3 regions of the Streptomyces sp. UG1 genome follow, and region 2 is predicted to be linked to each of the others. Evidence: riboswitches for the same ligand, from Rfam matches in the RefSeq annotation. Region 2 holds a riboswitch; each other region holds the start of a gene.
What was found. Region 2 has a riboswitch for cyclic di-AMP ahead of ACP4J3_RS42030 (M23 family metallopeptidase). Riboswitches for the same ligand answer to the same signal wherever they lie in the genome.
Positions count from the first base shown of each region.

Region 1: it holds a riboswitch for cyclic di-AMP, as region 2 does, so the genes downstream of both, ACP4J3_RS49050 (C40 family peptidase) here and ACP4J3_RS42030 (M23 family metallopeptidase) in region 2, are expected to answer to the same signal.
Region 3: it holds a riboswitch for cyclic di-AMP, as region 2 does, so the genes downstream of both, ACP4J3_RS07050 (transglycosylase SLT domain-containing protein) here and ACP4J3_RS42030 (M23 family metallopeptidase) in region 2, are expected to answer to the same signal.

Region 1 covers NZ_JBNGGG010000084.1:12,814-16,488, forward strand. Annotated here, with positions in the region: gene ACP4J3_RS49040 (ATP-dependent Clp protease proteolytic subunit) at 1-618, shown strand, start outside; gene ACP4J3_RS49045 (hypothetical protein) at 626-934, shown strand; cyclic di-AMP (ydaO/yuaA leader) riboswitch at 1,309-1,486, shown strand; gene ACP4J3_RS49050 (C40 family peptidase) at 1,490-1,963, shown strand; gene ACP4J3_RS49055 (LysE family translocator) at 2,017-2,631, opposite strand; gene ACP4J3_RS49060 (LysR family transcriptional regulator) at 2,724-3,647, shown strand.
Region 2 covers NZ_JBNGGG010000050.1:56,970-65,727, reverse strand. Annotated here, with positions in the region: gene ACP4J3_RS42045 (GNAT family N-acetyltransferase) at 1-381, opposite strand, end outside; gene ACP4J3_RS42040 (HPr family phosphocarrier protein) at 561-842, shown strand; gene ACP4J3_RS42035 (GntR family transcriptional regulator) at 1,023-1,718, opposite strand; gene ACP4J3_RS42030 (M23 family metallopeptidase) at 1,906-2,691, opposite strand; cyclic di-AMP (ydaO/yuaA leader) riboswitch at 2,704-2,868, opposite strand; gene ACP4J3_RS42025 (M16 family metallopeptidase) at 3,082-4,470, opposite strand; gene ACP4J3_RS42020 (M16 family metallopeptidase) at 4,467-5,834, opposite strand; gene ACP4J3_RS42015 (DNA gyrase/topoisomerase IV subunit A) at 6,520-8,758, shown strand, end outside.
Region 3 covers NZ_JBNGGG010000005.1:26,502-35,259, forward strand. Annotated here, with positions in the region: gene ACP4J3_RS07035 (M56 family metallopeptidase) at 1-734, opposite strand, end outside; gene fahA (fumarylacetoacetase) at 999-2,219, opposite strand; gene ACP4J3_RS07045 (HAD family hydrolase) at 2,545-3,375, shown strand; gene ACP4J3_RS07050 (transglycosylase SLT domain-containing protein) at 3,379-4,095, opposite strand; cyclic di-AMP (ydaO/yuaA leader) riboswitch at 4,101-4,285, opposite strand; gene ACP4J3_RS07055 (polyprenyl synthetase family protein) at 5,025-6,035, shown strand; gene ACP4J3_RS07060 (CHRD domain-containing protein) at 6,175-7,209, shown strand; gene ACP4J3_RS07065 (LolA family protein) at 7,492-8,757, shown strand.

The DNA of each region.
Region 1 (3,675 bases), on a different contig from region 2:
CGCTATGTACTGCCCGAGTTCACCGAGCGCACGAGTTCCGGCCTCAGGACGCAGGACCCCTACTCGAAGCTGCTGGAGGAGCGGATCGTCTTTCTCGGCACCCAGATCGACGACACGTCGGCGAACGACGTGATGGCCCAGTTCATGTACCTGGAGCACAAGGACCCCGACCAGGACATCTCGCTGTACATCAATTCGCCCGGCGGCTCGTTCAGCGCCATGTCGGCGATCTACGACACGATGCGGTACGTCGCCTGCGACGTGGAAACGATCTGCCTGGGCCAGGCCGGCGCGGCCGGCGCCGTACTGCTGGCCGCGGGCACACCGGGCAAGCGGTTCGTGCTGCCGGGCGCCCGGATGGTGATCCATCAGCCCGCGCTGCCCGAGCCGGTCCAGGGGCAGACGAGCGATCTGGCGATCCAGGCCGACGAACTGACGCGGGTTCGGGCCCGCCTGGAGGAGATGCTCGCCGAGCACACCGGGCACAGCCGCGAGCAGGTGGCCGAGGACATCGAGCGGGACAAGGTCCTCACCGCACAGGAGGCCGTGGAGTACGGGCTGGCGGACCGGATCATCCCCAACCGCAGGTCCACGATGGCCCCGCCGACGGGGCGGTGATCGGCCGGTGCTGCCACCCGAGTTGCCGCCCCTGCCCGCGCTGACGCGTGCGGAGGGGGAGTTGATCGACCGTTATCTGGATGTGGTGGACCTGCTCGGCCGGATCAATCCGGCGCAGCACGGCGACACCTACCGCGGGCTGCGCGCCGCCCAGGCCCTGGTGAGCAGGGCGGCCGAGCTGCGGGACGCGCTGGCGCTGATGCACCAGCGCGGTGAGACGGAGCTGCACGCGCCCACGCTGGCGCGTGCGTTGCGCGTGCTGGACGGAGAGCGCCGCACGGCTCGCGTCACGGTGCCGCCGCGCTCCGACAGTTGACGACGCGTACAGCTTGATTCCGGGCGTCCCGGCCCGCTGACGAGGCGTCCGGAACCGAGCTGAAACGGACCAGTCGAGCTACCCCCTTTCGGCGTAGCCGAGCCTACTTTTTGCGCGCCCGCCAGGGTTGCGCAAGAGGCATGACCCCCAGGCGGAATGAGGCGTTCCATCGCTGGTCCGGGACTCCTCGGCCCTCTGGACACCCCCTCGAACACCCGGCCACCCACCCGAACGGGTGAGTGGTGAGTAACACCACAAATCCCCGATTCCGTTGGGTATTTCGTTCATCCGTGCGTCAAGATCCCTGTCTGACGACAAGCCCCCGCCGCAGCGGCGGGGCGATCCGGGCGGACGCCGAGTCCTGCCGCCGCCCGGATGACCGGTCGACGGAGTGGATCGGCAGGAGTGGAGGACCCAAGCAAGGCGGGTCGCCGGAGCGGACGTTCGTTCGAGCCGAGCAACCCTTGGGGTGAAGTCGCGGCAACGCGGCCGGGCAACTTCGCCAGCCCGAATCCGACAGGTCATCCTTCACAGGCGGCTGACGAAGGGTTGCGCATGACTGCGCTCAATCGTGTCCCGTCGCTCATGGCCCGGGCCGGTACGGCCTCGGCCCTCACCATCGCCGCAGTGGGCGGCTCGATCGTGGCTCCCGGCTTCGCCTCCGAGGCGGAGGCCGCCACACCGGCATCGAAGGCACTTCGGGTCGCGGCCTCCAAGAAGGGCTCTCCGTACAAGTGGGGCGCCGCCGGGCCGAACCGGTTCGACTGCTCGGGGCTCACGCTGTACTCGTTCAAGAAGGCGGGCAAGAAGCTGCCGCGCACGGCGGCCCAGCAGTACAACAAGACCCGCCACATCTCCGCCAAGAGCCGCAAGGCCGGAGACCTGGTGTTCTTCCACTCGGGGTCGAACGTCTACCACGTCGGCATCTACGCCGGGAAGGGAAAGATCTGGCACTCCCCGAAGTCCGGGGACGTCGTGAAGCTGCAGAAGATCTGGACCAAGAGCGTCTGGTACGGCCGGGTCAAGTGACCTTCCCGGGGGCGGTGCGGGCGGCCTGACGCGCCGTCACCGCCCCCGGGGCATCAGAGGGCGAGCACGGGCCCGGCCAGGAGTGCCGCGCCGAAGGCCATCAGCGCGGCGCCGGTGCCGACGGTGACCGCCCGTGCGGCGCGCGGCCGGCGCAGCCACCTGCCGAGCCGGTCCACCAGCAGGGCGACCGCCTGGAACCACACCAGCGCGATCGCCGGCACGATCAGGGCCAGTAGCAGCGTCCGGGGCAGCGCCGCAGCGCCCGCTGGCACGAACTGGGGCAGCACGCTGAGGAACGTCAGGGACGCCTTCGGGTTGAGGGCGTTGGTGACGAAGCCCTGCCGCAGCGGTCGCGCGGTGGACCGCCCGTGCGTGTCCCCGGCCGCGGAGTGCCGCTGCCGCAGCGTCTGGACGCCGAGATACAACACATAGCCGCCGCCCACCACTTGGAGCGAGCGGAACAGGTCCGGTACGGCGGCCAGGACCGCGGCGACCCCCACCACCGCCAGCGTCACATGGACCAGCAGTCCGGCTCCGATCCCGAGCGCACAGGCGATGCCGGCCCGGCGGGAGACGAGGGCGTTGCGTACGACGACGGTGAAGTCGGCGCCCGGCATGGCGACCAGGCCGGCCGCGACCCCGGTGAAGGCGATGAGCTGAGCGTCCATGCGGTCCAGACTGCCGCGCTGAGGCCTTCAGCAGGTATTAGGAATATCCTGGGAAGCCCTAAAGCATCGCTTAAGGCAGATCGGGGGTCCGCATGTACGACCCGGTCCGGCTCGCCGCCCTGGTGGCGGTCGCGGAGGCGGGCTCGATCACCCGGGCCGCCGAGCGGCTCGGCTACACCACGCCCGCGCTCTCCCAGCAGCTCGCCAAGCTGGAGCGCGAGGCGGGCACCGCCCTGCTGGTACGGCACCACCGCGGGACGCGGCTGACGGGTGCGGGCGAGCTGCTGGTGGCCCGGGCGCGGCGCGTGCTCGACGAGCTCGACCGGGCACGGCACGAACTGGCCCGGCTGACCGGCCTCTCGGGCGGCACCCTGCGGCTCGGCACCTTCCAGACGGCGGGCATCCATCTGCTGCCACCGGCCCTGAGCGCCTTTCGCCGGGCGCATCCGGACGTGGAGCTGACGGTCGCCGACTACGAGCCGTCGGCCGGTGTCGCGGCGGTGGCGGCGGGCGAGGTCGATCTGGCGCTCACGCACGCCTACGAACCGGGGGAACCGGTCGCGCTGCCCGCCACCGTCGGCGTCGAGCCGATCCTCGTGGAGGAACTGGTCCTGGTGTCCGCCCCCGGCCACACCCTCACCACCGGCACCGCCCGGCTGCCACTGGCCGAACTCGCCGGACAGCCCCTGATCAGCATGGCGCCGGACGCTCCGGCCCGGCGAGGTGTGGAGTCGGCGCTGACCCGGGCCGGGGCGACGCCGTCGGTGCTGGTGCCGACACCGGGCTATCTGCTGGTGTGCGCGCTGGCCAGTGCGGGGCTCGGGGTCGCGGTCGTACCGGAGATGGTGGCGCGCACATCGGTCACTCCGGTCGGGGTGCGCGCGCTGGAAGGCGGAGAGCTGCGCCGTACGATCTCGGTCGCCTACCGCAGCGACGAGGCGGCTCCCGCGGCGGACGCCTTCCGGGCCCTGCTGCGCGGCACGTTCGGCCGGTCCGGGCAGCCGCAACAGGTCTGAGGGGCTAGGGCCTGTTGCGAAAGTGGAT
Region 2 (8,758 bases):
GACGCCGCGGCCCTGGTGGGCGTCCTGGACGAGGAAGGCGACCTCGGCCTCGTCGGCCGGTGCCGACGCGGGCATTCCGTCGGCGCCGATCCGGTCGTAGCGTACGGTTGCGATGAACTCGCCGCCCACCGTGGCCGCGAGTCCCACCCGGTCCACAAAGTCGTGGTGCGTGAAGCGGTGGACGTCCTTGGCGGACAGTCGCGGGTAGGGCGCGAAGAAGCGGTAGTACTTCGACTCGTCCGACACCTGCTCGTAGAAGCTGACCAGGCGCTCGGCGTCATCAACGGTGATGGGGCGGATGCGTGCGGTGCCGCCGTCGCGCAGCACCACGTCGGCTTCCCAGTGGGCGGGGTACTCGTGCCGGTCCGAGGCGCTCTGCATGGGGCCCAGAGTACGGCTCGCGTCCGACAACGGCGCGGGGCAGTCTGTTCAGGACGTCACGGCGGGTCGAGGCCGCGACCCGACGGTCACTTGGGAGGGGACGTTCGTCCCGTTCCGGCATGCTTCACGAGTGTGGGAAACTGGTCTAGACAACCCTGAACACCGAAGGGCAGCATCACATGGCTGAGCGCCGCGTCAACGTCGGCTGGGCCGAGGGCCTCCACGCCCGCCCCGCCTCCATCTTCGTCCGAGCCGCCACGGCCGCAGGCGTCCCGGTGACAATCGCCAAGGCCGACGGCAACCCCGTCAACGCGGCCTCCATGCTCGCCGTCCTGGGCCTGGGCGCCCAGGGCGGCGAGGAGATCGTCCTCGCCTCCGACGCCGAGGGTGCGGACGTCGCCCTCGACCGTCTGGCGAAGCTGGTCTCCGAGGGCCTCGAGGAGCTGCCCGAGACGGTCTGAACGACCTGAGCGGGACTCCGCAAACAAGCGGTGAAGCCGCGTCCGCCTTTCCGGCGGGCGCGGCTTCGCTGTTTTCGTTCGGACGTCGCCGGAATTCACGGCACAGCGGCGGCGCACCCGAAAAAGGGCAGCGTGAATTCACCGCCGCCGAATATCTGCTCTTTGTATACGGCGCCCGTGTTAATGCCGCAGGCTCGACATGTTTACGGCATGTTGCGAATTCCTCACACGCTCCGTGCGCTCGCCGCCCGAGCCGAAGCGCAGCCGGTGCGCGGACAGCGTGCGCTCGGTGTGCAGCGCCGTCATCGCGCGGGCGCGTTCGCCGTCGCCGCGCGCCACCGCGTCCACGATCGCGCCGTGCTCGGTCCAGGACTCCACGGGGTTGACCGGCGCCTCCACGGAGTACATCCAGGCGATCTTGTGCCGCAACTGGGTCAGCATCGAGGTCAGGGCGGGGCTGCCGGAGGCCTGGGCCAGCGTCTCGTGGAACCAGCCGCCCAGGGAGCGCAGGTCGTCGCTGTTTCCCCGCCTGGCCCGCTCCTGGCCCAGCCTGACCAGGCCGCGCAGGACCTTCAGATGGGCCTCGGTGCGCCGCTGGGCGGCCCGGGCCGCGCCGAGCGGCTCCAGGAGGGTGCGCATCTCCAGCAGGTCGGCGGCCTCCTGCTCGGTGGGTTCGGCGACGCACGCGCCCGCGTGCCGCCGGGTCACCACGAAGCCCTCCGCCTCCAGGGTGCGCAGCGCCTCGCGCACGGGGACGCGGGAGACGCCGTAGCGGCGCGCGAGCAGTTCCTCGGTGAGCCGACTGCCGCGCTCGTAGACACCGGCGACGATGTCGTCCCGGATCGCCGTGCACACCGAATGCGCCGGAATACGCATGAGCGACCTCCGCCTTAATCCCCGTGAAACGTCGACGAATGACGTGTTCCCAGTGACTCTATTGCAACCGGCCGGAATTTCCGACGGCGGGCCGGAATCCATGGATATTTTTTGGTCAGGCGATCGCTCGGAAACGCCGAAAGCCCCGGCGTACGGGCCCGGGGCTTCGGGGGCTGGCGCGAGGGCGTCAGACGTTCACGCCGTGCGAGCGCAGGTAGGCGACCGGGTCGATGTCGGAGCCGTACTCCGGCGTGGTGCGGGCCTCGAAGTGCAGGTGCGCTCCGGTGACGTTGCCGGTGGCGCCGGACAGGCCGATCTGCTGGCCCGGGGTGACGGTCTGGCCCACCGAGACGCCTATGGACGACAGATGACCGTACTGGGTGTACATGCCGTCGTTCATCTTGATCACGATGTTGTTGCCGTACGACCCGCCCCAGCCGGCCTCCACGACGGTGCCGGAGCCGACCGCGTGGACGGAGGTGCCGGTGGCGGCGTGGAAGTCGACGCCCGTGTGGCTGCCGGAGGACCAGACGGCGCCGCCGGACTTGTAGCCCGTGGAGATGTACGAGCCGGAGATCGGGGCGACGTAGGACAGCAGGCGCTTGCGCTCGGCCTCGCGGGCGGCGCGCTCCTTGGCCTCGCGCTCCTGCTTGGCCTTCTCGGCCGCCTTGAGGCGCGCGGCCTCCTTGGCGGCCTGCTGCGCGGCGGCGGCCTCCTCGGCGGCCCGCTCCTGGGCGGCGGCCTGGGCGTCGAGCTGGTCGGCGATCGAGTTGTCGACGGTGATGACGGGGATGAGGCCGGTCTGCTCCGCGGCGGACTCGGCGGCCAGCGCCGGAGCTGCCAGGGTGCCCATGACGCCGGTGGCGGTGATCGCGGCGGCGCCGGCCGCGCGGGCCGTGGTGCGCTCGAACCGGCTGGGCCGGCGATGCTTCCCGGCGGGGCGGCTCTTCCCGGTGGCGCAGGTGAACGCCATGTGGTGGCTGGTCCTTTCCTTCCCTCTCGCCTACCGGGTTAGCTGACGGGTTCGGAGCAGGAAGGTCTCCTACGGACCCCCTCGCGGCTGCGCGGGCGCCCGATTCACCCCAGGGACTTCGGGTGGGTCCCCGGCTCCCCTGGCTCGCGCCGTACGGGGACTCGGCGATGGCTGTCCGGTGCCGCGGGTGCGGCGCACTGCCTGACGGACAGCCCGGAAGACGCTAAGCGGGACATCTCTCAATCCCCAAACGGATCAGGGTTTTTGTAGCGCATCCCACAGGCCAGACAGGCAACCTCTCCCCAATTCGGGCATAAAGGGGCCCTGGTGACTCTTTCGTCACCAGGGCCCCTACGCGCGCGTGCCGGCGTCCGGCGCCGGGCTCGTGAGCTACTCGGCCGCCACGACGGTGACTTCGCCGATGCCGAGGGCCTCGACGGGCTCACGGATCTCGGCCGCGTCGCCGACCAGGATCGTCACCATACGGTCCACCGGGAAGGCGCTCACGGCGGCCGCGGTGGCCTCGACGGTGCCGGTGGCGGCGAGCTGCCGGTACAGCGTCGCCTGGTAGTCGTCGGGCAGGTGCTGCTCGACCTGGTCCGCCAGTGTGTTCGCCACGGACGCTGCGGTCTCGTACTTCAGCGGCGCCACCCCGACGAGGTTCTGCACCGCGAAGTCCCGCTCGGCGTCGGTGAGCCCCTCGGCGGCGACACCGCGCAGGACCTTCCACAGGTCGTCCAGGGCGGGGCCGGTGTTCGGGGTGTCGACGGAGCCGCTGATGGCGAGCATCGCCGCGCCCGTGCCGTCCGGCGCGGAACGCAGCACCTGGGCGAAGGCGCGCACACCGTAGGTGTAGCCCTTCTCCTCGCGCAGGACCTTGTCCAGACGGGAGGTGAGGGTGCCGCCGAGGCAGTAGGTACCGAGCACCTGCGCGGGCCACACGCGGTCGTGCCGGTCGGGTCCGACGCGGCCCATCAGCAACTGTGTCTGGACGGCGCCGGGGCGGTCGACGATGACGACGCGACCGGTGTCGTCGGCGGTCACCGGCGGGACGGGGCGCGGTTCGCCCGTGGAGCCGGTCCAGGCGCCCAGGGTGTCGCCGAGCAGGGCGTCGAGGTCGACGCCGGTGAGGTCGCCGACGACCACGACGGTGGACGTGGCGGGCCGTACATGCCGCTCGTAGAAGGCGCGTACACCCGCGGAGTCGATGCCGGCGACCGTGTCCTCGGTGCCCTGGCGCGGGCGGGACATGCGCGAGGTCGGCGGGAACAGCTCCTTGGACAGCTCCTTGGCGGCCCGGCGCGAGGGGTTGGCCAGCTCGTGCGGGATCTCGTCGAGCCGGTTGCGCACCAGGCGCTCGACCTCGGCGTCGGCGAACGCGGGCGCCCGGAGCGCGTCGGCGAGCAGGCCGAGCGCCTTGGGCAGACGGGAGACGGGCACCTCGAGGCTGACGCGGACACCGGGGTGGTCGGCGTAGGCGTCGAGGGTGGCGCCGCAGCGCTCCAGCTCGGCGGCGAACTCCTCGGCGGTGTGCTTGTCGGTGCCCTCGGACAGGGCGCGCGCCATGATCGTGGCGATGCCGTCGAGGCCCTTGGGCTCGGCGTCCAGGGGCGTGTCCAGGAGCACCTCGACGGCGACGACCTGCTGGCCGGGGCGGTGGCAGCGCAGGACCGTCAGGCCGTTGTCGAGCTTGCCGCGCTCGGGCGCCGGGAACGCCCAGGGCCGGGGCGCGCCGGCCTGAGGCTGCGGGTGGAACTCCATGCTGGCGAGCTCGGTCACTGCGCCGACTCCTCGTTCTCCTCGGTGGTGCCGTCGGTGGCGGCGGCTTCCGCTTCCTCGGCCTCGTCGGCGACCGGCTCGTACACGAGCACCGCGCGGTTGTCGGGACGCAGCCGGGCCTTGGCGACCGCCCGGACCTCCTCGGCGGTGACGTCGAGGACGCGCTTGACGGCGGTGAACGCGAGCTGCGGATCGCCGAACAGGACGGCGTACCGGCACAGTTCGTCGGCGCGGCCCGCGACCGTGCCGAGCCGGTCCAGCCACTCGCGCTCGAGCTGGGCCTGTGCGCGCTCCATCTCCTCGGCGGTGGGACCCTCCGCGGCGAAGCGGGCGAGCTCCTCGTCGACGGCGGCCTCGATGACGGGGACCTCGACATCGCCGGAGGTCTTCACGTCCAGCCAGCCCAGGGAGGGCGCACCGGCCAGGCGCAGCAGTCCGAAGCCGGCCGCGACGGCCGTACGGTCGCGCCGCACGAGCCGGTTGTACAGGCGGGAGGACTCGCCGCCGCCGAGGACGGTCAGCGCCAGGTCGGCGGCGTCGCACTCGCGTGTGCCGTCATGGGGGAGGCGGTAGGCGGCCATCATCGCGCGCGCGGGGACGGTCTCCTCGACGACCTCGCGGAGCTGCTCGCCGATGGTGTCGGGCAGCGAGCCGTCGCGCGGTGCGGGCTTGCCGTCGTGGGACGGGATGCTGCCGAAGTACTTCTCGACCCAGGCGAGCGTCTGCTCCGGGTCGATGTCGCCGACGATGGACAGGACGGCGTTGTTGGGCGCGTAGTAGGTGCGGAAGAACGCGCGCGCGTCCTCCAGGCTCGCCGCGTCCAGGTCGGCCATCGAGCCGATCGCGGTGTGGTGGTACGGGTGTCCGTCGGGGTACAGCAGCGCGGTCAGCTTCTCGAAGGCGGTGCCGTACGGGACGTTGTCGTAGCGCTGGCGGCGCTCGTTCTTGACGACGTCGCGCTGGTTGTCCAGGTTCTCCTGGTCGAGCGCCATCAGGAGGCTGCCCATGCGGTCGGCCTCCAGCCACAGCGCGAGCTCGAGCTGGTGGGCGGGCATGGTCTCGAAGTAGTTGGTGCGCTCGAAGCTGGTGGTGCCGTTCGGCGAGCCGCCCGCGCCCTGGACGAGCTCGAAGTGACCCGTGCCCTTCACGCTCCCCGATCCCTGGAACATCAGGTGCTCGAAGAGGTGGGCGAGTCCGGTACGGCCCTTGACCTCGTGGCGGGAGCCGACGTCGTACCAGAGACAGACCGCGGCGACCGGCGTGAGGTGGTCCTCGGAGAGCACCACGCGCAGGCCGTTGGCCAGGCGGTGCTCCGTCGCGGTGAGGCCGCCGGATTGTGCCTCCGGTGTGGCCGTGTGACCCATGGGCAAGGTGTCCTTCCGGTCGCGTGCACTGCGTTGTGCCGAGCGGATTCGCGCTCAGTTCCTGCCACTGTATGCAGCGTCCGAAGGGTCGGCGAAGTTCCCGGTCAGAACGCCTCGGGTGGAGAGTGGGGGATGCGGGCGGGGCGGAGGTGGGCAGGGGCGCCGAGAAGGACAGCGCTCGGGCACGGCTCGCCCCTGCGGAACCTCCGGCGACGGTCGGCGGCAGGTGGGGGGCCGTACGCACGCGCGTGCCGTCGTACGGCAGCGGGCACGCGGCCGTCGGCGCCGGGGTGGGCCTGTCCGCGCACAGTGCCCGGCGATCACTCCGGCGAGTGAACGGTCGCGCGGCGTGAGCTTGCCGCCCGGGCCGCCGCACCCGTGCCCTCGGGGCCCCGGGTACGGCGCCTGCGGGCCGCTCACCGGCCGGTGCTCGGTCCAGGCGGTGGTGCTCCGGTGACAGGTGGGACTCGGCCGGCGCGATCTCGCTCGGGCGGCAAGCACCGGGTCGACCGGGCCGGTTGGTCCCCGAACACACCCCTCGGTCACCGGTCGGGCCGGGTGTCGGCGACACTTCTCGGACACCGGCCGAACGCCCGACATCGGATCCTGGTCGGTGGTTGTCAGTGCCTCGGTCCACAATGGTCCGCGTCAGATCCGTCCACGCCTCAGCAAGGAGCCGGCAGCGATGGCCCGCCGCAGCACGAAGACCCCGCCGCCCGACGACTCGTACGAGGAGAAGATCCTCGACATCGACGTCGTCGACGAGATGCAGGGCTCCTTCCTCGAGTACGCGTACTCGGTCATCTACTCACGCGCCCTGCCGGACGCCCGCGACGGCCTCAAGCCGGTGCACCGCCGCATCGTGTACCAGATGAGCGAGATGGGCCTGCGCCCCGACCGCGGCTATGTGAAGTGCGCCCGCGTCGTCGGCGAGGTCATGGGTAAGTTGCACCCGCACGGCGACGCGTCGATCTACGACGCCCTGGTGCGCATGGCCCAGCCCTTCTCGATGCGCGTCCCGCTGGTCGACGGCCACGGCAACTTCGGCTCGCTGGGCAACGACGACCCGCCGGCCGCCATGCGGTACACCGAGTGCCGGCAGACTCAGGCCACAAGCCTGATGACCGAGTCGATCGACGAGGACACGGTCGACTTCACCCCCAACTACGACGGCCAGGAGCAGGAGCCGGTGGCGCTGCCGGCCGCCTTCCCGAACCTCCTGGTCAACGGCGCGTCTGGCATCGCCGTCGGTATGGCCACGAACATGCCGCCGCACAACCTCGGCGAGGTCATCGCGGCCGCCCGCCATCTGATCCGCCACCCGAACGCGGATCTGGACACGCTCATGAAGCACGTCCCGGGCCCCGACCTGCCCACCGGCGGCCGGATCGTCGGCCTCTCCGGCATCCGGGACGCGTACGAGACGGGCCGCGGCACCTTCAAGATCCGCGCCACCGTCGAGATCGAGACGGTGACCGCCCGCCGCAAGGGCCTGGTCGTCACCGAGCTGCCCTTCACGGTCGGCCCGGAGAAGGTGATCGCCAAGATCAAGGACCTGGTCGGCTCGAAGAAGCTCCAGGGCATCGCCGACGTCAAGGACCTCACCGACCGCGAGCACGGCCTGCGTCTGGTCATCGAGATCAAGAACGGCTTCGTGCCGGAGGCGGTCCTGGAGCAGCTCTACAAGCTGACGCCGATGGAGGAGTCCTTCGGCATCAACAACGTCGCGCTGGTCGACGGCCAGCCCCTCACCCTGGGCCTCAAGGAACTGCTCGAGGTCTACCTCGACCACCGCTTCGAGGTCGTCAGGCGCCGCAGCGAGTTCCGGCGCGGCAAGCGCCGCGACCGCCTCCACCTGGTCGAGGGCCTGCTCACCGCGCTGGTGGACATCGACGAGGTCATCCGGCTGATCCGGTCCAGCGAGAACTCCGCGCAAGCCAAGCAGCGCCTGATGGAGCGCTTCGCGCTGAGCGAGGTCCAGACCCAGTACATCCTCGACACCCCGCTGCGCCGGCTCACCAAGTACGACCGCATCGAGCTGGAGGCGGAGAAGGACCGGCTCAACGAGGAGATCGCGGAGCTGACCCGGATCCTGGAGTCGGACGCGGAGCTGCGCAAGCTGGTCTCCTCGGAACTGGCCGCGGTGGCCAAGAAGTTCGGCACCCAGCGGCGTACGGTCCTGCTGGAGACGGCGGGCACCCCGGTGGCCGCCGTGCCGCTGCAGGTGGCCGACGACCCGTGCCGGGTGCTGCTGTCCTCGACGGATCTGCTGGCCCGTACGGCGAACGGCGATCCCTTCGCGGACGCCGCCGACGCCAAGCGCTCCAAGCACGACGTGATCGTCTCGGCGGTGCCGGCCACGGCCCGCGGCGAGGTGGGCGCGGTGACCTCGGCGGGCCGGCTGCTGCGGATCAACGTCGTCGATCTGCCGCAGTTGCCGGAGACGGCGTCGAGACCGAATCTCGCGGGCGGCGCGCCGCTGTCGGAGTTCGTCTCCCTGGAGGACGGCGAGACCGTGGTCTGCCTGACGACCCTGGACGAGTCCTCCCCCGGCCTGGCGCTCGGCACGGCACAGGGTGTCGTCAAGCGTGTGGTGCCCGACTATCCGTCCAACAAGGAGGAGTTGGAGGTCATCACCCTCAAGGAGGGCGACCGGATCGTCGGCGCGGTCGAGCTGCGCACCGGTGAAGAGGATCTTGTCTTCATCACGGACGACGCCCAGTTGCTGCGCTACCAGGCCTCGCAGGTCCGCCCGCAGGGCCGTGCGGCCGGCGGCGTGGCGGGCATCAAGCTCGCCGAGGGCGCGAAGGTCATCTCCTTCACGGCGATCGACCCGGCGGCCGACGCGGTGGTGTTCACGGTCGCGGGCTCGCGCGGCACGCTGGACGACTCGGTCCAGACGACGGCCAAGCTGACCCCGTTCG
Region 3 (8,758 bases), on a different contig from region 2:
AGGGCTGTCGTCAGATGACCGCAGCGGCGGGACGCCGTGTCGTCGGCGGCGAGTTCGACCAGGCGGTGGGTCTGGTCGCAGAAGTGGGCGAACAACGGGATGCGGGGGAATCCGGTGGCGAGCGCGGTGGACAGGTGCAGCAGCCAGTCGTGGCGGGCGCGGGCGTGGCCGCGCTCATGGGTGAGGACGGCGTCGAGCTGGTGGTCGGTCAGACGGTGCAGGGCGCCCGTGGTGACGATGAGCTGGGGCGGGTTGCCGGGCATCCACCAGGCGTCCGGGTACTCGTCCTCCAGCACCAGCAGCGGGCCGCGCGCCGAGCCCAGCCCGGCCGGCAGGTCGGGGGCGCGTTCGCGCAGGTGGGCCCTGGCGTGGCCGCGCCGCCGACGGGCCTCGACCAGCTCACGGGCCAGCATCGCGGTCGTCCAGGCGGCGCCGCAGGCCAGCAGCAGGGTGAGGGCGGCCGCCCAGGCCGGCGTGGTCGTCAGGTCGTACGCCTCCGTCACCGGCGGCGGCGCCGGAGCGAAGAGCTGGGCGCGTACCGTGCCGAAGACGGCGGCGGTGCCCAGGGCCAGGGCCGTCAGGCAGCACAGCAGGACGGTGGCGACCAGGCACTGCCACACCCAGAGCGCGACCACGGGTTCCCGTTCCGGCCAGGCGGCCCGGGTCAGCGCGCGGGGGACGGGCAGGGCGGCCGTCAGGGCGACGATGCTCAGCAGGAGCATGCAGACGGTCATGCCGAGGTCTCCGGATCCTGGACAGGGGAGGTACGGGAGTGGCGGTGCGGGGCGGCGGGCCGCGAACGCCGGTCCCGGCTCGCTTCCCACCGCCAGCCAGTATGACGGTGACCGTCTCAGGAGTCAGGGGGAAAGACTCGCCGAATCCCCTGTCACGGCCGTTTTCCTACGTGACCGCCGAAGCGCCCGGCACAGACATCACACGGTGCGCCACGCCGCGAACCACCAGACGGCAGCCGCGCGTTGGGCCCGGCGGCTCCGCCGTCACCCCGCCACGATCCGCCCCGTGACGTCCCCCAGACCCACCCGGGCCCCACCGGGTCCCGGTGCCCAGGCGGACAGCGTCACCACGTCGCCGTCCTCCAGGAACGTCCGCTTGCCGCCGGGGAGTTCGAGAGGGTCCCGGCCGTTCCAGGTCAGCTCCAGCAGCGAGCCGCGCTCGCGTTCAGTTGGGCCGCTGACCGTGCCGGAGCCGTACAGGTCGCCGGTGCGCAGGGAGGCTCCGTTCACGGTCATGTGGGCGAGCTGCTGGGCGGCGGTCCAGTACATGGTGGAGAAGGGCGGCTCGGCGATCACGTGGCCGTTGACGGCCACCGAGATACGCAGGTCGTAGCCGCCGGGCTCGGTCTCGGAGCCGGAGTCGTCCAGGTACGGCAGCAGGGGGTGGGTCCGCTCCGGCGGTGCCACCCGCGCCTCCTCCAGCGCGTCCAGCGGGGTGATCCACGCCGACACCGACGTGGCGAAGGACTTGCCGAGGAAGGGGCCGAGGGGGACGTACTCCCAGGCCTGGATGTCGCGTGCCGACCAGTCGTTGAGCAGGCACAGGCCGAAGACGTGCTCCCGGTAGTCGCCCAGCGCCACCGGCCTGCCCATCCGCGACGGAGTGCCGACCACGAAGCCGACCTCGGCCTCGATGTCCAGGCGGACCGACGGGCCGAAGACCGGTGCCGGATCGGTGGGGGCCTTGCGCTGGCCCGAGGGCCGTACGACATCGGTGCCGGACACCACGACCGTGCCGGAGCGGCCGTGGTAACCGATGGGCAGGTGCTTCCAGTTGGGGGTCAGGGAGTCCGCGGCGTCGGGGCGGAAGATCTGGCCGACGTTCCGGGCGTGGTTCTCGGAGGCGTAGAAGTCGACGTAGTCCGCGACCTCGAAGGGGAGGTGCAGGGTCACCGAGGAGAGGGGATGGAGGAGGTCCTGGACGGCCTCGTGGTGTGCCGGGACCGTCACCCAGGCCGTCAGCGCGCGCCGCACGTCGGACCAGGTGGTGCGGCCGGCCGCGAGCAGGGGGTTCAGGGAGTCCTGGGCGAGCAGCGGGGAGTACGGCGAGCCGAGCGCGTAGGCCGCCTTGCCCGCGTCGAGGACGTGGTCGCCGAGCCGGACGCCGACGCGTCGCGCGGAGTCCGAGCCGGGCAGGGAGAAGACGCCGTACGGAAGGTTGTGCGTGCCGAAGGGGTCGCCCTCGGGGAGATCGAAGGGGGGCATGGGGTGCTGCCTCACTCTCATCCGCTCCGTATGCCATGTGGTCGGGCCACACGTTACGGGTGAGTCGCCGGTCTTGGGCAGTACGGCGGCCGAGTCGCCGGGCCCGGTGAATCAGCAGGTCGGCGCGGCTTTGGGCGGATCGATGGCCGCGGTGGCGCGGTCATGGGCCCCGCCACGCCCCTGCGGAGGTGAAATCGCAACAAACGAAAGGAAGTTGTACGCGTGGAGACAGAAGCGGAACCGGAACAGGTGTCAACGGATGTGAACACAGCAGCCGTCCGGTTCAGGTCGAGTCGTTGGGGCGTCCTGTCCGTATTCTCTGATCATGGCAGCACCCATCGCATATTCACTCATCGCCACTGACCTGGACGGGACGTTGCTCCGCGGTGACGACACGCTCTCCGACCGGACCCTCGAATCGCTCGCGCGGGTGGCGGTGGCCGGTGCCCAGCACCTCGTCGTGACCGGCCGGCCGGCGCCCAGAGTGCGGCCGTTGCTCGACGTCCTGGGCAGCAGGGGGCTCGCGGTGTGCGGACAGGGCGCGCAGTTGTACGACGCCGGCGCCGACCGTCTGCTGTGGTCCGTGACGCTGGACCGGGAGCTGGCGGAGACCGCGCTCGGCAAGATCGAGGCCGAGGTGGGGCAGGTGTACGCGGCCGTCGACCAGGACGGCGTCGACGGGCTCACGCTCATCGAGCCCGGGTACCTGATGCCGCACCCCACCCTGCCCGCCGTGCGCGTGATGCACCGGGACGACCTGTGGTGCGAGCCGATCAGCAAGGTGCTGCTGCGCCATCCCAGCCTGTCCGACGACGAGTTGGCGGCAACGGCGCGTTCGGTGGTCGGCTCCCTGGCGACGGTCACGATGTCGGGGCCCGGCACCGTCGAACTCCAGCCATGCGGCATCACCAAGGCGACCGGTCTCGCGCTCGCCGCCGAGCACCTCGGTCTCGGTCCGCGCGACACCGTCGCCTTCGGTGACATGCCCAACGACATCCCCATGTTCGACTGGGCCGCCCACGGTGTCGCGATGGCCAACGCGCATCCCGAACTCAAGGCGATCGCCGACGAGATCACCCTCTCGAACGAGGACGACGGCATCGCCGTCGTCCTCGAGAGACTCTTTACGGGCGAATTGGTGGATTTCGCCCCATAGGGCCTAGTAGGGGCCGTTCACGTTGTCGATGGAGCCGTAACGCGCGGCCGCGTAGTTGCATGCGGCCACGATGTTCGCGACCGGGTCGAAGGGGTCGTACACCGTCCCCGGCACGTGGTAGCTGGCGAAGGTGGGGTCGATGACCTGGAGCAGGCCCTTGGACGGGGTGCCCGCCACGGCGTTGGAGTCCCAGTTGTTGATGGCCAGCGGGTTGCCGGAGGACTCGCGGAGGATGTTGCGGTGAATGCCCTCGTACGACCCGGGAATTCCGTTCTGCGCCATGATGTCCAGCGCGTTGCGGATCCAGCCGTCGAGGTTGTTCGGGTACGACTTCACGGAGGACTGGGTGGCCTTGGCGACGCCGGACCGCTTGGCGGGCGCGGACGCCTTGCTCGGCGCGGACGCCTTCTTCGTCGTCCGGACCTTCAGGTCCATGCCCGGGTGGATCAGCCGCGGGTCGTCCCCGATGACCTTGCGGTTGTCCTTGTAGAGCTGCCGCCAGCCGCCCTGGGCGTCGTAGCGGTCCGCGATGCCGTAGAGCGTGTCGCCCTTCTTCGTGGTGTACGTGACGGGGCCGGGCTTGGCTGCGGTCGACTCCGCCGCGCCCGCGCCGGTCGCGCTCAGGAGCGGGAGGGCGAGGGCGGCGGTGCCGGTTCCGGCGATGGCGACACGGCGGGTGAGCGGGTTGGTGCGGGGGCGGCGGTGCTTGCCTCGGGGCATGGCGCTGTTCCTCTCCGTCGCCTGCGAGGTGAGCTGTCGGGTTCGGGCGGGAGATGCCCGGCCGCGCCGCCGTGCGACGGTGCGAATTCACCCCTAGCCGGTTCGGCGCGCCATCAAGGCGTCCGGTCCGGCGACTTACCTGGGTCCCCCGCTCCTGCCGTGCGTGTGTGAGTTGCGTCGATGGATGACTGGGCGGCGGCAGGATTCGGCGTCCGCCCGACGAGCGGGAACGTATGCGAGAGCACATGCCCGGAACAAGTGCCATGGCTGTCTGACGTGCGGATTGACCATGGTCTGAGAGGAATGGGGCGCTTGATCCTTTGCGGTTGCCAAGCTTCAACTTGCGTTCCGTGCAAGGGTGGAAGGGGGGATGCCCGGTCGGGTCGCGAAGTGGGCGCGAGTGACCCAATTCACTGGCGATCACAAGAATGGCAAATCGGGCAATGCCTCCAACTCGCCTTTAACTGGCTGTCCGTGGAGTCCGTTTTTCCCATGTCCAGCTGAAAACCACCTCTTCGCCCTCCATGCGGATGACCTCGTTGGAGGCGGCGAAGGACGGAACCTCCCAGGTGATGCACGTCGTTGTCATAGCGATCGGAAGGGAGGCGAAGTCACCCCTGGCGGGTGCCGGGCATCCCGGCCTTGTCGGCCGGTCGGGCGGGCGGTGCGACAGGTATTCGAGGAGCGCTGGGAAGGGTGTGCGGATGTGCAGGGCGGGATACGGGCCGCGGCTTCCCTATATGTCGATACTTATCCGGCCTTATCGGATGATCAAAAAAATACCGGCCGTGATCCGATACCGCCCGTGGTGGACGGGTGGGTGGCATCGGTGATCGAAACATGACCGGATACGCTGACTCGAGTGATGGCAGCGACCTATCGACAAACCGTGTAACCGCCAGTAGACACCAGCAGACAGGAGACCCCTCGTGACCGTCGTCGGGCCGTTCGGGCTGAGCGTGCGGGACCAGGCTCTGGAAGCCGATGTCCAGGCCGGATTGGCGGCTGTCGAGGAGGGATTGCTCGAAGCCACCAAGAGTGAGGTCCCCTTCATCACCGAGGCCGCCCAGCATCTGGTGCGAGCGGGTGGAAAGCGCTTCAGGCCGTTGCTCGTGATGCTCACCGCCCAGTTCGGTGACCCGTATGCGCCGGGCGTCGTGCCGTCGGCGGTGGTGGTCGAGCTCACCCATCTGGCGACCCTGTACCACGACGACGTGATGGACGAGGCGGCCGTACGGCGCGGGGTCGACAGCGCGAACGCCCGCTGGGGCAACTCGGTCGCCGTACTGACCGGCGACTTCCTGTTCGCCCGGGCCTCGCACATCCTGGCCGACCTCGGGCCCGAGGCGGTGCGGGTGCAGGCCGAGGCGTTCGAGCGGCTGGTCACCGGGCAGATCCTGGAGACCGCGGGGCCGCAGGACGGCCGGGACCCGGTCGAGCACTACCTGGACGTGCTGAGCGGGAAGACCGGGTCGCTGGTGGCGGTGTCGTGCCGGTTCGGGGCGATGATGTCGGGCGCCGACGAGACCGTGGTCGACGTGCTGACCCAGTACGGGGAGCGGCTGGGGGTCGCCTTCCAGCTCGCGGACGACGTACTGGACATCGCCAGCGACTCCCACGAGTCCGGCAAGACGCCGGGGACGGATCTTCGCGAGGGCATTCCCACGCTGCCCGTGCTGCGGCTGCGGGAGCGGGCCGAGCGGCTCGGGCTGGCGGATGACATCGCGTTGTGCGAGCTGCTGGACTCCGATCTGAACGACGACGCGCGGCACGCGCAGGCGCTGGCCGCGCTGCGAGCGCACCCTGCGCTGGAGCAGGCTCGGCGGGACACGGTGCGGTACGCGGAGGATGCGCGGGCCGCGCTGGCGCCGTTGCCGGATGTCGGGGCCAAGGCCGCGTTGATGGAGTTGTGCGACGCGGTGGTGCATCGGGCCGGCTAGGGGTTCTCACCCTCGTCGACGACGTGACGCGCGTCACAAAGCTGGACTGAGTCCAAACTGAGATCACCTCCGTATCCATGCCCAGAAGCTGACGCAGGGGGCGTCAGCCGCATTACGGGGAGAAAACAGAATCATGGGCATGAAGACGACGTTCTCGAAGCGCCGTAAGAGCCTGATGGTCACCGCCGTCGCGGTGACCGCCGCCGGTGGTGTCGCCGCCGCGGTGATTCCCGCCTTCGCCGCCGGAGGCGACCGCGCCGACCACGCGGGCCACGCCGGCGGCGACACGCGGGGGATCGTGAACCAGAGCGCGACCGCCGGGGGCGGCACCGGGGGCACGATCCTGGCCGCCGGCCTTCGCGGGGCGAACGAGGTTCCCGTCGAGGGCGGGCCCGCCGTCGGGGACAAGGACGGAACCGCTCTGCAGTTCGTGAAGGTCAAGGGGGACAAGGTGTCCGTCGCCGTCACCTGGCGCGGCACCGGCAGGCCGACCGCCCTCCACATCCACCAGGGAGCCAAGGGCACCAACGGCGGCATCAAGGTCGACTTCGGCGGCCTGCTCGGCAAGAGCAAGAACGAGGGCCATGGACATGATCATGGCGGCAGCCTCACCGGCACCGTCCAGGTGAAGGACCCCGCCCTCCTCAACGCCCTGAAGACCGACCCGAGTTCGTTCTACGCCAACCTGCACACGGCCGAGTTCCCGGGCGGCGCCGTCCGCGGCCAGCTCCACAAGGTCACCGTCGCCGAGTTCGACTTCCGGGACGCGCTCGACAACTTCCAGGCGTCCGTCATCAAGGGCAAGCAGATCTACGAGTGCAAGCCGGCCGAGGGCGGCGGGTACGCCTTCGCCCAGCGCGACGTCAGCGCCGTACTGGGCGGTCGTATCGCGCACTCCTTCGTCGCGCCCAACTCCGGTACGCCGCAGTGGGTCGCGCGGGACGGCAGCGCGGTGACCGGGGCCGTCATCTCCAGGACCCCGAACGGTGACAAGAACATCCCCGAGCTGGATCTGAAGGCCACTCAGTCCGGCAAGCACCGCGGCCTGCTGGCCCGCACCGTCGAGATCCTGCGGCTGAACACCGTCGGCGGCGTGGCCCCGAGCGGTTCCTGCACACCGGGCGCGATCGTCGGCGTGCCGTACCAGGCGGACTACGTGTTCCTCAACGGCTGACCCGGTCGCCGGCGCGCACGCACAGCGGCGTCTTCCCCTCAACCCCTACGGGTCGGGGGAGGCGCCGCCTCCTCGTGTCATACCGCAGGTGTACGCGGAGTTGGCTCCGAAGGTTGACGAATCTCTCTGGCCGATTTGGTCAGATGGAAACCACGGAAAACACCACTCCTCACCGATTCGGGTGAGAATGGCGGCTCAGGGGTGGGCGAGTGCGGGGTCGTGAGACTCGCGGGCGAGGAAACGAGACGGGCAGCCGCCGCCGACGACGGAGGTAAGGCACACATGGCACCGTACGAATCCGACGACAGTACGACCGCCGCGGAGGTCGACGACCTGCGGGCGGGGCGGCGCAAGGCCGCGCGGTACGTCGTTCCGGTCGCGGTTATGGGAGTCGCGGCGGCGACGATCGGGCTCGTCCCGGCGATCGCCGACTCCGGCGACCCGGACCTGCCGGACATCACCGCGCAGCAACTCATCGAGAAGATCGCCCAGTCGGACGTGCAGCAGCTCTCCGGCACCTTCAAGATCACCACCGATCTGGGCCTGCCCGACCTCGGCGGGCTGGAGTCCAGCCTCACCTCCGGCGCCATGCCGTCGGGATCAGGTGAGGGTTCGTCCGCCGACCCCTCGGCCAAGCTCACCGAGCTGGCGTCCGGCACGCACACGCTGCGCGTGGCCGTCGACGGCGAGGACAAGCAGAAGCTCTCCCTGCTGGAGAACGCCTCCGAGTACAGCCTCATCCACAACGGCAAGGACATCTGGGGCTACGACAGCAAGTCGAACGAGGTCTTCCACGGCACCGCCGACGAGGCACCGGGGCAGAAGGAGAAGGGGAGGACCGAAGAGGTCCCCGCGACTCCCAAGGAGTTCACCGAGGAAGCCCTCAAGGCGGTTGACGACACCACGTCCGTCACCGTCGACGGCACCGCGCAGGTCGCGGGCCGGGACGCCTACCGGCTGCTCATCAAGCCGAAGCAGTCCGGGACCACGGTCGGTGCGATCAGCGTGGCCGTGGACGCCAAGACCGGTATGCCGCTGAAGTTCACGCTGACCCCGTCCAGCGGTGGCGCGGCCGTGATCGACGCGGGCTTCACCCAGGTCAGCTTCGCCAAGCCGGACGCCTCCACCTTCGACTTCACCCCGCCCAAGGGTGCGAAGGTCACCGAGGAGGGCGAGTTGGAAGGGGAGGCTCAGAAGCACGGTTCCGCGAAGTCCGAGGACGAGTTCCGCAAGGAGTTCGAGAAGGAGTTCGGCGGCGCGAAGTCCGAGGGCAAGGCGGGCCAGGGCGGTCCCGAGATCATAGGCGAGGGCTGGAACTCCGTGGCCGTCTTCGACACCGGCGGCGAGGGCATCCCGTCCGGCTCCGAGGTCGGCGGCGACATGGGCGGCTTCCTGGACTCCCTGGGCGACAAGGCCACCGGTAAGTTCGGCTCGGGCACGGTCTTCAAGACGCGCCTGATCAACGCCCTGGTCACGGATGACGGCAAGGTCTATGTGGGCGCGGTCGACAAGGACGCGCTCGTGAAGGCGGCCGACTCCGGGAAGTAAC